Linked DNA regions of Constrictibacter sp. MBR-5. The protein of the gene in region 1 binds, or shares a complex with, the protein of each later gene. Links are inferred from orthologs where the notes say so. Each region holds a gene or a part of one and is shown in the gene's direction. Other genes may lie near its edges. The genes, in order: ABIE65_RS01745 and accD.

Region 1 (7,858 bases):
CTTTCTTCGCGCCCCAGGCGGTTCGCGCCGCCGTCTCCGCCGATGAGCCCGCCGTCGCCGCCGAGTGGTTCCAGATCGCCCTGCGCGAGGCGCCCGGCAATCCCCTTGCCGCAAAGGGTGCCGCAGAGGTGTGGCCGCTGATGATGCTGGCCGCCCCCGACACGGCTTGGTCCGACCAGCTGTTCCGCACCTGGTGGGACCAGCAGCTGGAATCGGACGCGGCACGGGCGGCGGAGCGTGCCGCAGCCTTCCTCGCCCTTCTGGAGGCGCTCGACACGCGGGTCCCGGCCCAGGCCTGGTCGCTGCTGCCGGCCGCGACGCCGCAACGCGGACAGGCGGTGCCCGCCCTGCGCGACCTCCGCGCCGCCGCCGAGAAACGCCGCAGGGGCGAGACGCTGCTGCGCGCCGCCGTCGCGACAAAGGCCAATCCCGAGCGGACACCGGAATCCGCGCGGCTGCACGCCATCGTCAGTGCGCTGCGGACCGCCGGCTTCGGCAGCCATGCCCGCAGCTTCGCCGTCGACGCGGCACTCGGCCTCGGGATCTGAGTCGATGGCCGAGGGCAAAGCCGCCCCCCGCGGACTCCCCAGGCGCGGCCGCCCACCCGGCCCGGCCGCCGCATTGACCGGGCGCGGCGAGGCCTTCCTGGAAATGCTCGCGGCGGAACGGGGGGCCGCAGCGAACACCCTCGCCGCATATCGGCGGGACCTCGCCGACTTCGGCGCCTTCGCCGGGCGCCGCGGGGTTCGCCCCGAGGACGCGCCCACCGACGCCGTCCGCGCCTACATGGCGTCCCTCGACGGCGCCGGCCTGTCGCCGCGCACCGCCGCGCGGCGGCTCTCCGCGCTGCGCCAGTTCTTCCGCTTCCTCTATGTCGAGGGCATGCGCGGCGACGACCCCTGCGCCCCGCTCGACAGCCCGCGCCAGGGCCGCAGCCTGCCGAAGATCATCGCCGAATCCGACCTCGATGCCCTGTCGGAAGCGGCCCGCGCGAAGCCGGGGCCCGAGGGCGTGCGACTGGTCGCGTTCGTCGAACTGCTCTACGGCGCCGGCCTGCGCGTCTCGGAACTGGTCGCCCTCCCGGCCTCGCTGGCAGGCGCGCGCATCCCCCCCGTGCTCCTCATCCGCGGCAAGGGCAACAAGGAGCGCATCGCGCCCCTGAACGAGGCGTCGATCGCGGCGCTGGAGGCGTATCGCGACGTCCGCGACCACTTCCTGCGCGGCCAGAAATCGTCGCCGTGGCTGTTTCCCTCGCACAGCGGCACCGGCCACGTCACGCGCCGCCGGCTGGGGCAGCTGCTCGACGAGTTGGCGCTGAAGGCGGGCCTCGATCCGGCGCGCATCTCGCCGCACGTGCTGCGCCATGCCTTCGCGACGCACCTGCTCGACCACGGCGCGGACCTGCGCAGCGTGCAGCAGATGCTCGGCCATGCCGACATCGGCACCACCCAGATCTACACCCACGTCCAGTCGGAACGGCTGCGGACGGCGATCGCCGCCCACCCGCTGGCAGGGCAGCGCCGGAAGAACTGAGGCCCGGCCGACGCCGTTGACATGCCCGGCGCGCAAGGTCATGTAGGACCGCTCTTCCGGCGCCGGCCGGCACCTTGCGCCGCAGACAGGGCCGGCCTTTGCGCCGCAGACAGGAATGAGATGGTGCTCACCCCACTCGACTTCGAAAAGCCGATCATCGAGCTCGAAGCCAAGATCGAAGAGCTCCGGCACCTGTCCCATTCGGACGACATCAACATCAACAAGGAGGTCGGCGACCTCCAGGCGAAGGCCGACCGCCAGCTCCGCCAGATCTACGCGAAGCTGACGCCCTGGCAGAAGGTCCAGGTGGCGCGCCACCCGAACCGCCCGCATCTGCGCGACTACCTGTCGGCGCTGATCGACGAGTTCACGCCCCTCGCCGGCGACCGGCTGTACGGCGAGGACGCGGCGCTGGTCGGCGGCCTCGGCCGGCTCTACGGTCGCCCGGTCGTGGTCATGGGGCACGAGAAGGGTCATGACATCGAGACCCGGATGCGCAGCAATTTCGGCATGGCCCACCCCGAGGGCTACCGCAAGGCGCAGCGGCTCATGGATCTCGCCGATCGGTTCGCGCTGCCGCTGGTCAGCTTCGTCGACACGCCCGGCGCCTATCCGGGCGTCCAGGCGGAAGAGCGCGGCCAGGCCGAGGCGATCGCCCGGGCCATCGCGCGCTGCCTGGAGCTGCGCGTGCCCTTCGTCTCCGTCGTCATCGGCGAAGGCGGATCGGGCGGCGCCGTCGCCATCGCCACGGCGAACCGCGTCCTGATGCTGGAACACTCGATCTACTCGGTCATCTCGCCCGAGGGCTGCGCGTCGATCCTGTGGCGCAGCGCCGAGAACGCCAAGGACGCGGCGGATGCGCTGAAGCTGACGGCCCAGGACCTCACCCGCCTGGGCGTCGTCGACCAGGTGGTCGAGGAGCCGCTCGGCGGCGCGCACCGCCACCCGAAGGAGACGGTCGAGACCGTGGGCCGCGCACTGGAAACCGCCCTCGACGACCTGCGCGGCCACGACGGCGACGCACTCCGCCGCGAGCGCCGCGAGAAATTCCTGTCGATGGGGCGCAGCGGCCTGACCTGATCTCCTCGCGAAGCTCGGCTCGGCGCGCTTCGTCGGCACGGCCCCAGGATCCTGTGACGAACGATTGGGCGCCGCCGACAGCGCGCTTTTTCCGCCGGTTCCCCGGAACGAATGCCGTTCGATCCTGTTGCGCGAGGCAGCGAAACAGGAGGACGCAATGGCGGCACTCAGCACGCGAACACACGGCTTCGCCGACTATGCGGTCGGCCTTTTGCTCATCGTCGCGCCCTATCTTTTCGGCTTCGCCGACGGCGGTCCCGCGCAATGGGTGCCGATGGCGCTCGGGGCGATCCTCATCGCCTACAGCCTGTTCACCGACTACGAACTCGGCGCGGTGCACCTGATACCGATGCCTGTCCATCTGGGGCTGGATATCGGCGGCGGCGCGCTCCTGCTTTTCTCCCCCTGGCTGTTCGGTTTCGCGGACGTCATCGTCTGGCCCCACGTGCTCGTCGGCCTCGTGGAAATCTGCACCGCGAGCATCACCCGAAGGCACCCGGCCTCGCGCCCGGTCAAGGCCTGACGCTTCGGCCCCGGTGTCACCGGAGCGTGATGGCCCCACGGGCGCACGCCCCTGGGGCCATTCGCGGCTTGCCGCTGCGTGCCTGCAACCGAAGCGGCCGCACGTGATGCCGCCGGGGCGCAGAGACCCATTTCGAGAATCTTTCGCATCGGCTGGAACGACCGCTCTCTGACCTTGTTCGGCTGCTCGGATGCGCGTGAGGCGCAGCCGCATCAACAAAACCCGGACGATGAGGAGGCACGGATGTTCATCCGTCATAACCGTTTGCAATATAATGCAAAGCCGGACCGTCCCGATCCGGTCTATGCCAAGCAGCTCCAGGAAGTTCTCGGCGGACAGTGGGGCGAGATAAGCGTGATGATGACTTATCTCTTCCAGGGCTGGAACTGCCGTGCGCCGGCAAAGTACAAAGACATGATCATGGATATCGGGACGGAGGAGATCGGTCACGTCGAAATGCTGGCGACCATGATCGCGCGCCTGCTCGAGGCGTCGCCGGTCGAGGCGCAGGAGGACGCCGCGCGGGATTCCGTGATCGGCGCCGTCCTGGGTGGCGCCAATGTCGAGGATGCGATCGTCGCGGGGATCAACCCGCAGCATGTGATCGTCACCGGCTCGGGGGCCGCGCCGACCGACAGCGTCGGCTATCCCTGGACCTCCCGCTACACCGTGGCCAGCGGCAACCTGCTCGCGGACTTCCGGTTCAACGTCACCGCCGAATCCCAGGGCAGGCTGCAGGTCTCCCGGCTCTACCAGATGACCAGCGACAGTGGCGTGCGCGACATGCTCTCGTTCCTGCTGGCGCGCGACACGATGCACCAGAACCAGTGGCTGGCGGCCATCAGGGAACTCGAGGAAGACGGTCTCGAAACGACCCCCTGCCCGAGCAGCTTTCCCCAGGAGCGCGAGCTTCAGGACGTGTCCTACAAGTTCATGAACTTCTCCGAGGGCACCGAGAGCCGGTCGGGCCGCTGGGCACAGGGGCCGGCACCCGACGGCCGCGGCACCATCGAGTATGTCGAGACGCCCGCGGCCATGGGCGACGACGGAGAACTGGGCATGATCGACCCGCGTCTCCAGGGTACGCCGAAGATGCGCAGCTAGCGCGTCCCGCAATCCGGGAGGTGCCGCCGGATCGGGCGCCTCCCGGTCGCCGCGTCGCGAGCGTGGTAATACGGATCACAGGATGGCGGACGCGAACCTGTTAGGCTGACGGACCGCGGGAGCGACGGCGCGCTCGACGCCCCTTCCGCGCGTGGCGATGGCCGCCGCGGTTTGGCGCGGCGGCATTGCTCGTCTTCCACGAGGGGGGAGTCCAATGCCCGACAGCCCGCAGCATCCCTACCACCCGATCATCTATGTCCGCGGGTTCGCCGCCACCCAGGGCGAGATCGAGGAAACGGTGGCCGATCCCTACATGGGCTTCAACATCGGCTCGACGAAGTCGCGGGTCGCCTGGACCGGCGATGTGAAGCGCTTCTACTTCGAATCGCCGCTCGTCCGCCTGATGAGCGACCACAAATACGAGGACGTCTTCGTCGAGGGCGACGACCTCGTGGCGGCCGAGCGTCACGACAAGCCGGTGCCCTATCGCAGCATCGTCATCTACCGCTACTACGACGAAGCCTCCCAGGATTTCGGCACCGGCGACGGCACGCCGCCGATCGAGCATTTCGCCCGCGGTCTCGACAAGCTGATCCTGCGCCTGCGCGACAAGGTCTGCGCCAACCCGAAGAACGGCGTGACCCCGGCGGATTTCCGCGTCTATCTCGTCGCCCATTCCATGGGTGGCCTCGTCTGCCGCGCCTTCCTGCAGAACGAGACGCTGGGATCGCCCGAAGCGCGCGCGGCGGTCGACAAGCTCTTCACCTACGCCACGCCGCACAACGGCATCGACATGCGCCTCGTGCGCAACGTGCCGGGCTGGCTCTCCTTCGGCGACGTCAACAACTTCAACCGCGAGCGGATGGCCAAGTATCTCGGCCTGAAGAAGAGCGACGACGTGTCGGTCGTCGAGAACTTCCCGCCGGAGCGCATCTTCAACCTGATCGGCACCAATCCGCGCGACTACACCGCCGTCGGCGGCGTCTCGGCCTGGGCGGTCGGCGACGCCAGCGACGGGCTCGTACGCATCGAGAACGCCGTGACCCATGGGATCGGCGCCGGCGGCACCGACGTCGGATCGCCGCGCGCCTTCGTGCACCGCAGCCACTCCGGACACTACGGCATCGTCAATTCCGAGGAGGGGTACCAGAATCTCACGCGCTTCCTCTTCGGTGCGATGCGCATCGACGGGTTCCTGGACGTCGACGACATCACGCTCCCGGTCGAGGTCCAGCAGGCGATGGACAAGGGCCAGAAGATCGAGGCGTCGTACCAGTTCGAGGTCGTCGCCAGCATCCGCGGCTGCCAGTGGCAGATGACCCGGCGCGAGGCGCGCGAGAACTCGGCCATCTTCCGGCGCTATGCCGACCTCTTTCCCGGCGAGGCCGGCACCCGGCGGGCGGCGGACCGCAGCATGAGCCCGCACCTCTTCTCGGTGTTCCTCGACCCGCGCAAGAGTGTCAAGACCTCCAAATCCGTCAGCTTCGCCTTCGACCTCAAGGTCCTCGTGCCCGACTACGAGGTGGACGGCCTGCTGTTCCTGAAGCGCCACTACGAGGGCGGCTACATCTACCGCGACCTGACGCTGATCGAGGCGTTCCCGGACGAGGATGCGGTCGGCGGCTGGCGCATCAAATACGGCTCGCAGGAGAACAACCCGGGGAAACCGGGCAGGGCTGTCGAAACCCGCCCGCTCGACGGCGGGCCCGGGCAGGCGCCGGGCCTCACCTTCGAGATCCCCATCGAGCAGACGACCCGGCCCGGCCTCAAGGGCAAACTGCGGATCGAGGCGCGGCCCTGGGGTTAGCGCCCCCCGCCCCTACTCGGCGGGCGCCGCCGCCGCCGCACGTCGCGGCGACGGCAGTGCCAGCCCGGCCGCCGCGACCAGCGCGGCGCAGATCGCCATCGCGACGAACAGCGTCGAGAAGCCGTTGCCCCAGCCGTGCAGGATGGCGATCGACGGCACCGCCAGCGACGCCACGCCCAGCGTGATGACGTACTTCACGGCGTAGACCCGCGCCCGCCACGGGCTCGGCGTGTAGCGCGCGACCAGGGTATCGCCGATCGGGATCTGGCCGAAGACCAGCGCCATGATGATCAAGGCGCCCAGGAACATCGCCCAGCCCTCCGCCTGCGCCACCAGCAGCAGCGCCACGGCGAGTGCGGCCGCCAGCCAGACCAGGATCGGCCGCACCGGGAATCGGTCGATGGCCCGCCCGACCGCGATCTGGGTGAAGGCGGCGATCGCATAGACGATCGAGGCCAGCACGCCGACGCCGAAGGTCGAGGCGCCCAGCCCGGCCAGCCGCTCGTCGAACACCTTGGGCAGCGACACGGTCGTCGCGTTGAACACGAGGCCGGAGAACAGCGTCGTCAGCGCCAGCACGATCAGCGCGCGCTGCCAGCCGGGCACGAAACCGACTCCCGCCTTGCCGCGCGTCCCCGCCTGGACCTGCAGGTTCGCCCGGCGCACGAAGACGATGAAGCCGATGCCGACCAGAATTGACACGGCGCCCGGCACCAGGAAGGCGGCGCGCCAGTGCACCCACTGCGCCAGGGCTCCGGCGACGATCGCCGCCGCCGCCACGCCCAGATTGCCGTAGACGCCGTTGACGCCCAGCCGGCGCCCGACGCTCTCCGGCGGGCCGTCCACGACCATCGCGATGCCGACCGGGTGGTAGATCGACGCGAACAGGCCGATCAGCAGCAGCCCCGCGCCGATCTGCAGCGGCGTGCTGGCGAGGCCGGTCACCATGCTGGCGGCACCGATGCCGATGAAGAAGATCGCGATCATGCCGTTGCGGCTCCAGCGGTCGCCGAGCCAGCCGGACGGCAGCGCGCCGGCGCCGAAGGCGATGAAGCCCGGCGTCGCCAGGGCCAGCAGTTCGCCGTAGCTGAGGTCGAAATAGCGCTCCATCGCGATCACCGCGGTCGCGTAGAGCAGCATGAACAGATGGTCGAAGCTGTGCCCGATGTTCAGGAACAGGAGGCGGATGCGGAGGGCGTCCATGTCGTCGCTCCCTTGACGCGGGTGCGGTTGATCTTGCATCCCATAGTGAAGCTGGCGCGCCTGCCCGTCCTTCGATAAAGTGCCAAGCAATGTCGCAGGACGGACATCTATCGCCCAACCCGGCGTCAATCAGCCCGCGGATTGAGGCGCTGCAGGCACTGCCGCAGGCCGTGCACGCGCACGCCTCCGACTATCCCGCCGGCCACGACATCCCGCCGCACACCCATCGCCGCGCCCAACTGATCCATGCCGCCGAGGGGGTGATGACGGTGCGCACCGCCTCGGGCGCCTGGGTCGTGCCGCCGGGCCTCGCCCTCTGGATGCCGGGCGGCATGCAGCATGAGGTGCATGCGGTGACGCCGCTACGCATGCGCACCCTCTACGTCCGCACCGACGCGGCCCCGTGGCTGCCGAAGAGCTGCTGCGTGGTGACGGTGCCGCCGCTGCTGCGCGAGCTGATCCTGCGCGCCGTCCATGTGCCGAACGACTATGCGCTCGACAGTCCGGCCGGCCGCCTGATGCAGGTCACGCTCGACCAGGCGCACGACCTGGAGGAGGCGCCGCTGCACCTGCCGATGCCGCGCGACCGCCGCTTGCACGGCCTCGCC
Region 2 (8,079 bases), on another replicon or contig:
TCCGCAGACGCCCAATCGGGTCGCCACCCCGTTCGCCAAGGACAAGGCGGGGAAATATGGCGGCCGGATCTACATGCTCATGGGCTCGGCGAAGGACATCCGCCAAGTCTATGTCTACGGCTACGCGCGGCTGGTCGGGTACGACAGGGACCTGCAGATCGTCCCCGACATCCTCGAGTCGGTCGACAGCGAGGACGACCGCGTCTTCACGCTCCGCCTGAGGAAGGGCCATCGCTGGTCGGACGGCCGGCCCTTCACCAGCGACGACTTCCGCTACTGGTGGGAGGACGTCGCCAACAATCCCGACCTCAGCCCCAGCGGCCCGCCGGTCGACCTGCTGGTCGACGGAGCCGCGCCCACCGTGACCTTTCCGGACGCGACCACCGTCCGCTACGCGTGGAAGTCTCCCAATCCGGCCTTCCTGCCGGCGCTCGCCGGCGCGTCGCCGACGATCATTTATGCGCCTGCGCACTATCTGAAGCCGTTCCACCAGCGCTACGCCGACCCGGCGGAACTGGCGGCCCGGGTCGAGGCGGCGCGTCAGCGCAACTGGCAGTCGCTGCACAACAAGGTCGACAATCTCTACCGCATGGAGAACCCCGACCTGCCGACCCTGCAGCCCTGGATGAACACGACGCCGGCGCCGGCGCAGCGCTTCGTCTTCGTACGCAACCCGTACTTCCATCGCGCCGATGCCGACGGACGCCAGCTGCCCTATGTCGATGAGGTCATCGTCAACGTCGCGGCGCCGGACCTGATCTCCGCGAAGAGCGCCGCCGGCGACACCGACCTCCAGGGCCGCTATCTCCGCTTCAGCGACGTGCCGTTCCTGAAGCAGAACGAGAAGCAGCAGAATTACGAGGTCCGCCTCTGGCGTACGGGCAAGGGCTCGCACATCGCCCTCTACCCGAACCTGAACATCGAAGACCCCGTCTGGCGCCAGGTCTTCCGCGACGTCCGTTTCCGGCGAGCGCTCTCGCTGGCGCTCAACCGGCAGGAGGTCAACAAGGTCCTCTTCTACGGGCTCGCCCTCCCCGGCAACAACACGCTGCTGCCGGAGAGCCCGCTGGCGAGCGACGACCTCCGCAATCGCTGGGCGATCTTCGACCTGGCGAAGGCGAACGCCCTGCTCGACGAGATGGGGCTGAAGCGCGGGCCCGACGGCATCCGTCGCCTGCCCGACGGACGGGCGCTGGAGATCATCGTCGAGACGGCGGGCGAGAGCAGCGAAGAGACCGACGTCCTGCAGCTCGTCCACGACAGCTGGCTGAAGGCCGGCATCAAGCTGTTCAGCCGCCCGCTGCAGCGGGAGGTCCTGCGGAACCGCATCTTCGCCGGCAGCACCCAGATGTCCGTCTGGTCGGGGTTGGAAAACGGTCTCGCGACGGCTGCCATGTCCCCGGCGGAGCTGGCGCCGACCAGCCAGCAGCAGCTGCAATGGCCGAAATGGGGCCAGCATCACGAGGCGGCCGGCAATGCCGGCGAGCCGATCGACATGCCCCAGGCGCGCGAACTGATGGACCTCTACAAGTCATGGCGCAACGCCGGCTCGATGGCGGAGAAGGAGAAGATCTGGCGCCGGATGCTGGAGATCCACGCGGATCAGGTGTTCAACATCGGCATCGTCAGCGGCATTCTGCAGCCGATCGTCGTCTCCAACCGCCTGAAGAACGTGCCCGAGAAGGGCTTCTGGAATTGGGATCCCGGTGCGCATTTCGGCATCTATCGGCCGGATACGTTCTGGCTGACCGGCTCGCGCGACCGCTGAGCCGCACACGATGGTCACCTACATCGCCCGCCGCCTGCTGATCATGATTCCGACGCTGATCGCGATCAGCATCATTGTCTTCATCATCATCCAGCTGCCGCCGGGCGACTATCTCTCGACGCAGATCGCCGAGATGCAGGCCCGCGGCGAAGCCGTCGACCAGGGCAAGATCGAGTTCCTGCGCGCCCAGTACGGCCTCGACCGGCCGATGCACGAACAGTATCTCGTCTGGGTCTGGGGCCTCCTGCACGGCGACCTCGGCTATTCCTTCGAGTACAACCTGCCCGTGGCGGACGTCGTCGGCGAGCGCCTGTTCCTCACCTTCGTCGTCTCCTTCTCGACCATCCTCTTCACCTGGGCCGTGTCGTTCCCCATCGGCGTCTACTCGGCTACGCACCAGTACAGCTGGACCGACCACGGCCTCACCTTCCTTGGCTTCCTGGGCTTGGCGACGCCGAACTTCCTGCTGGCGCTCGTCCTGCTCTATCTCGGCAACGTCTGGTTCGGCGCGTCGATCGGCGGCCTGATGGACGAGCAGTATATCGGCCAGCCGATGAGCATGGCGAAGTTCGGGTCGATCCTCGGTCATCTCTGGATCCCGGTGATCGTCATCGGCACGTCGGGCACGGCCGCCATGATCCGGCGCCTGCGCGCCAACCTGCTGGACGAACTGCACAAGCAGTATGTCGCCACGGCGAAGGCCAAGGGCCTGCCGCCCTTCCGCGCGCTGGTGAAGTACCCGCTGCGCATGGCGCTCAACCCGTTCATCGCCGACATCGGCAACCTGCTCCCCCAGGTCATCTCGGGCGCGGCGATCGTCTCGGTCGTGCTGTCGCTGCCCACGACCGGGCCGATGCTGCTGTCGGCGCTGCGCAGCCAGGACATGTATCTGGCCGGATCCTTCCTGATGTTCCTGGCGATGCTGACCGTGGTCGGCGTGCTGCTGTCCGACCTGGCCCTGGCGATGCTCGACCCACGCATCCGCCTCGGCGGCTCGGCGGAGCGCTAGCATGGCCACCGAACCCGTCGATCGCCTGCCCCACTTCGTATCGGACGCGCCGTTCGATCCGTATTCCGTCGAGAAGCTGACGCCGGAGCAGGAGCGCTACTACCACGCCACCCAGTGGCAGCTGATGTGGTGGAAGCTGCGACGCCACAAGCTCGCGGTCTTCTCCGGCATCGTCCTTCTGCTGCTCTACGGTTCGATCCTGGTCACGGAAGTTCTCGCGCCGTACAACCAGGAGAGCCGCGACATCGATCATATCTACGCCCCGCCGCAGCAGGTGCACCTGTTCCACGAGGGCAGCTTCGTGGGTCCGTTCGTCTACGGCTACCGCAGCACCCTCGACATGACGACCATGCAGCGCGTCTATGTCGAGGACGAGAGCAGCGTCCAGCCGATCCGCTTCTTCTGCAGCGGCGATCCCTACTTCTTCTGGGGCGTCATACCCTCCCGCTTCCACCTCTTCTGCCCGGCGGAGAACGGCACGCTGTTCCTCCTCGGCACCGACCGCCTGGGCCGCGACATGCTTTCGCGGATCATCTACGGCACCCGGATCTCGCTGACCGTCGGGCTGATCGGCATCACCATCTCGTTCGCGCTCGGCATCGTCATCGGCGGGCTCGCCGGCTATTACGGCGGCTGGGTCGACAGCCTGACCCAGCGGTCGATCGAGGTGATCCGGTCCTTCCCGGAACTGCCGCTCTGGATGGCGCTTTCCGCAGCGTTGCCAGTGACATGGAGCCCGATCCTCATCTATTTCGGCATCACGATCATCCTCGGGCTGCTCGACTGGACGGGTCTGGCGCGTGCCGTGCGCTCGAAATTCCTGGCACTGCGCGAGGAGGATTTCACGATGGCGGCGACGCTGATGGGCGCCAGCCCGGCGCGCGTCATCGGCCGCCACATGCTGCCCAGCTTCGCCAGCCACTTGATCGCGTCGGCGACCCTCTCGATCCCCGGCATGATACTGGGCGAGACGGCCCTGTCCTTCCTCGGCCTCGGCCTGCGCCCGCCGATCACCAGCTGGGGCGTCCTGCTCACCGAGGCGCAGAACATCAACGCCGTCGTCCTCTATCCCTGGCTGCTGCTGCCCACCGTGCCGGTCATCATCACGGTCCTCGCCTTCAACTTCCTCGGCGACGGCCTGCGCGACGCGGCGGATCCATACAGGTAGGCGAACCGGGACCTTTCCCGGTTGGAATGGCCGGGCCGCAGGGCTATCTTCCGCCACCACGCAAGCCAAGGCCCGCGCCATGAGTCCCGAGCCCAATACCTACCGTGCCGGTCCCGACGAGCGCGGCCATTTCGGCATTTTCGGCGGTCGCTACGTCGCCGAGACGCTGATGCCGCTGGTCCTGGAGGTCGAGCAGGCCTATCGCGCCGCCCAGGCCGACCCGACGTTCCGGGCCGAGCTCGACTACTATCTGAAGCACTATGTCGGCCGGCCGAGCCCGCTCTACTACGCGCAGCGCCTGACCGAGCACCTCGGCGGTGCCAAGGTCTACTTCAAGCGCGATGAGCTGAACCACACCGGCGCGCACAAGATCAACAACGTGCTCGGCCAGATCCTGCTGGCCCGGCGCATGGGCAAGCCGCGGATCATCGCCGAGACCGGCGCCGGCCAGCACGGCGTCGCCACCGCCACCGTCTGCGCCCTCTTCGGCCTGCCCTGCGTCATCTACATGGGCGCCGTCGACGTCGAGCGGCAGGCGCCGAACGTGTTCCGCATGCGTCTCCTGGGCGCAGAGGTGAAGGCGGTCGAGTCCGGCTCGCGCACCCTCAAGGACGCGATGAACGACGCGCTGCGCGACTGGGTCGCCAACGTCGAGAACACCTACTACTGCATCGGCACCGCCGCCGGACCGCATCCGTATCCGGAGATGGTCCGCGACTTCCAGTGCGTGATCGGCGACGAGGTGCGCTGGCAGATGGCGGAGGCGGAAGGGCGCCTGCCCGACAGTCTGGTCGCCTGCATCGGCGGCGGCTCGAACGCCATCGGTCTGTTCCACCCCTTCCTCGACGATCCCTCGGTAGAGATCTTCGGCGTCGAGGCCGCCGGCGACGGCGTCGACACGCCCCGGCACGCCGCGTCGCTGGCCGGCGGGCGCGCCGGCGTACTGCACGGCAACCGCACCTACCTGCTGCAGGACGGTGACGGCCAGATCGCCGAGGCGCACTCCATCTCCGCCGGCCTGGACTATCCGGGCATCGGGCCCGAGCATGCCTGGCTGCACGAGAGCGGGCGCGTGAAATACGTGTCCGCGACCGACAACGACGCGCTCGAGGCGTTCAAGCTCTGCGCGAAGCTGGAGGGCATCCTCCCGGCACTCGAGCCGGCGCACGCGCTGGCGCATGTCATGCGCATGGCGCCGACCCTGCCGAAGGATCACCTGCTGGTCATGAACCTGTGCGGCCGCGGCGACAAGGACGTGTTCAGCGTCGCCCGCTCGTTCGGAGTGGAACTGTGAGCGCCGCAGCCTCCCAGGGTCGCATCGAGCGCCGCTTCGCCGCCCTGCGCGCCGAAGGCCGCGGCGGCCTCGTCACCTATGTCAGCGCCGGCGACCCCGACTACGGCACGTCGCTCGAACTGGTGCGCGGACTGCCCGGCGCCGGTGCCGACGTCATCGAACTGGGCGTGCCCTTCACCGATCCGGCCGCCGACGGCCCCGCCATCCAGGCCGCCGGCCTGCGCGCGCTGAAGGGCGGCATGACGCTGAAGCGCACCCTCGACATGGTGCGCGCCTTCCGCGAGACCGACGGCGAAACGCCGATCATCCTGATGGGCTACTACAACCCCATCCACAATCACGGCGCCGAGCGCTTCGCGCGCGATGCGGCCGAAGCCGGCGTCGACGGCCTGATCACCGTCGACCTGCCGCCCGAGGAGGAGGACGAGCTGCGCCTCCCGGCCGAGGCCGCCGGCCTGCGCCTCATCCGCCTGATCGCGCCGACGACGCCCGATGCGCGCCTGCCCTACGTGCTGGAGCATGCCGGCGGCTTCATCTACTACGTCTCGATCACCGGCATCACCGGCACGCGCGAGGCCGATGCCTCCGCCGTCGGCGAAGCCATGCAGCGCCTCAAGCGGGCCACGGACCTGCCGGTGGCCGTCGGCTTCGGCATCAATAGGCCGGATCAGGCTGCGGCCGTGGCCCGCGTCGCCGATGCCTCCGTCGTCGGCTCGGCGATCGTCCGACGCATCGCGGCGAACCTCGACCCGCACGGCAAGGCCAAGCCGGAACTCGTCGAGGACGTCCTCGGCCTGGTCCGCGACCTCGCCAGCGGCGTCCGCGGCGCCCGAGAGTAAAGAAGCGCAGATGAAGAAGACCGCATGAACTGGCTGACCAACTTCGTCCCGCCCAAGCTGCGCCAGCTCGTTGTCCGCGACACGCCGGAGAATCTCTGGCTGCAGTGCCCGAACTGCTCGCAGATGCTGTTCCATCGCGATCTGGAGAAGGCGCACAAGGTCTGCACCCACTGCGGCCACCACATGCGCCTCGGTGCCAAGGAGCGGCTGGCGCTGATGTTCGACGACGGCGCCTACACCCTCGCCGACCTGCCGCCCGTCCAGTCCGATCCGCTGCGCTTCCGCGACCAGAAGCGCTATGTCGACCGGATGAAGGACGCCCAGAGCAAGACCGGCCTGCAGGACGCGGTGCTGGTGGCGGAGGGCACGATCGGCGGCATGCCGGCCGTCGCCGCCGCCTTCGCCTTCGAGTTCATGGGCGGCTCGATGGGCATCGCCGTGGGCGACGCCATCCTGCGTGCGGCGCGGCTTGCGGTGGAGAAGCGCGCGGCCCTCATCGCCATCCCGGCGTCCGGCGGCGCGCGCATGCAGGAAGGCATCCTGTCGCTGATGCAGATGCCGCGCACCACGGTCGCCGTGGCCGAGGTGCGCGAGGCGGGGCTGCCCTACATCGTGGTGATGACCGATCCGACGACCGGCGGCGTCAGCGCCTCCTTCGCCATGCTCGGCGACATCGCGATCTCCGAGCCGGGGGCCGCGATCGGCTTCGCCGGCCAGCGGGTCATCCGCGAGACGATCCGCGAGACCCTGCCCGAAGGGTTCCAGCGCGCGGAGTATCTTTTCGCGCACGGCATGCTCGACATGGTCGTCCATCGCCATGAGATGCGCGAGACGCTCGGCCGCATCCTCGGCATGCTGATGCACCGTGTCGAGGCGGAAGACCCGATCGCCGACGAACTGTCGACAGTCCTGCCTGACGAGGACGTGCAGGCGCCATCGATTCCTGCGGGCGCCGACGCGGCGGCGAAGCAGGAGTGACGACCCGCGTGGAGGTGTAGGAATGAGCGCCAGCGGCGCCGTTCTGGCGCGGCTGACGCGCCTCCATCCCAAGCTGATCGACCTGTCGCTCGGCCGCATGGAGCGCCTGCTCGAACGGCTCGGCAACCCCGAGCGGCGCCTGCCGCCGGTGATCCACGTCGCCGGCACCAACGGCAAGGGCTCCGTCACCGCCTACCTCGCCGCCATCGCCGAGGCGGCCGGCCTCGCCGCCCACGTCTACACCTCGCCGCATCTGGTGCGCTTCAACGAGCGCATCCGCGTGGCCGGCCGCGAACTGTCCGACGACGCGCTGGTCGAGGTCCTGGAGGCCTGCGAACGGGCCAACGGCGACGACCCGATAACCTTCTTCGAGGTGACCACCGCCGCGGCCTTCCTCGCCTTCGCCCAGGCGCCCGCCGACCTCTGCATCCTGGAGGTCGGCCTCGGCGGCCGGCTCGACGCGACCAACGTGATCGCCCGGCCCGCCGTCACGGCGATCACGCCGGTCTCGATCGATCACGTCCAGTATCTCGGCGACACGCTCACCGCCATCGCCGGGGAGAAGGCCGGCATCCTCAAGCCGGGCGTGCCGGCCGTCGTCGGCCTGCAGCAGCCGGAGGCGCTCGCCGCCATCGAGCGCCGTGCGGCCGAGATCGGCGCACCTCTCCATCGCGCCAGCGTCGAATGGCACTGCACGCGGACCGCCGACGGCTTCGACTGGAAGGACGGCGCGACCAGCCTCTCCCTGCCCCGCCCTGCCCTCGCCGGCGAGCATCAGGTCGACAACGCCGCCCTGGCCGTCGCCTGCATCCGGCACCTCGCCGTCCCCCGGATCACAGAGGCCGCGCTGGCCCAAGGCATCCGCGACGCCCGCTGGCCGGCGCGCCTGCAGCGGCTGCGCACCGGTCCCCTGGTGGCGATGCTGCCGCCCGGCTGGGAACTATGGCTCGACGGCGGCCACAACCCCGCCGCCGGCGCGATGATCGCGCAGTACGCGGCCACCGCCTGGACCGACATGCCGAC

Evidence for each region.
Region 2: the proteins of ABIE65_RS01745 (region 1) and accD are in contact, whole or in part, in a solved structure (PDB 8UXZ), measured with the Escherichia coli proteins. The link is inferred for Constrictibacter sp. MBR-5 from one-to-one orthologs.

Annotation. Positions count from the first base shown.
Region 1 is NZ_JBEPTK010000001.1:372,609-380,466, forward strand. The notes cover bases 858-3,633. They hold ABIE65_RS01745 (acetyl-CoA carboxylase carboxyltransferase subunit alpha), read left to right. Parts: upstream 858-1,653; coding sequence 1,654-2,613; downstream 2,614-3,633. Other genes in these bases: ABIE65_RS01740 (site-specific tyrosine recombinase XerD), read left to right, coding at 858-1,533; ABIE65_RS01750 (SPW repeat domain-containing protein), read left to right, coding at 2,771-3,136; ABIE65_RS01755 (manganese catalase), read left to right, coding at 3,380-3,633. Outside these bases: ABIE65_RS01735 (hypothetical protein), read left to right, coding at 1-548; more of ABIE65_RS01740, read left to right, coding at 553-857; more of ABIE65_RS01755, read left to right, coding at 3,634-4,240; ABIE65_RS01760 (PGAP1-like alpha/beta domain-containing protein), read left to right, coding at 4,455-6,047; ABIE65_RS01765 (MFS transporter), read right to left, coding at 6,060-7,250; ABIE65_RS01770 (AraC family transcriptional regulator), read left to right, coding at 7,340-7,858. UniProt on the Escherichia coli protein: Component of the acetyl coenzyme A carboxylase (ACC) complex. First, biotin carboxylase catalyzes the carboxylation of biotin on its carrier protein (BCCP) and then the CO(2) group is transferred by the carboxyltransferase to acetyl-CoA to form malonyl-CoA.
Region 2 is NZ_JBEPTK010000006.1:54,180-62,258, forward strand. What follows is about bases 5,083-8,079. They hold accD (acetyl-CoA carboxylase, carboxyltransferase subunit beta), read left to right. Parts: upstream 5,083-6,102; coding sequence 6,103-7,056; downstream 7,057-8,079. Other genes in these bases: trpB (tryptophan synthase subunit beta), read left to right, coding at 5,083-5,239; trpA (tryptophan synthase subunit alpha), read left to right, coding at 5,236-6,078; ABIE65_RS14280 (bifunctional folylpolyglutamate synthase/dihydrofolate synthase), read left to right, coding at 7,079-8,079. Also shown: ABIE65_RS14250 (ABC transporter substrate-binding protein), read left to right, coding at 1-1,768; ABIE65_RS14255 (ABC transporter permease), read left to right, coding at 1,779-2,777; ABIE65_RS14260 (ABC transporter permease), read left to right, coding at 2,779-3,945; more of trpB, read left to right, coding at 4,025-5,082.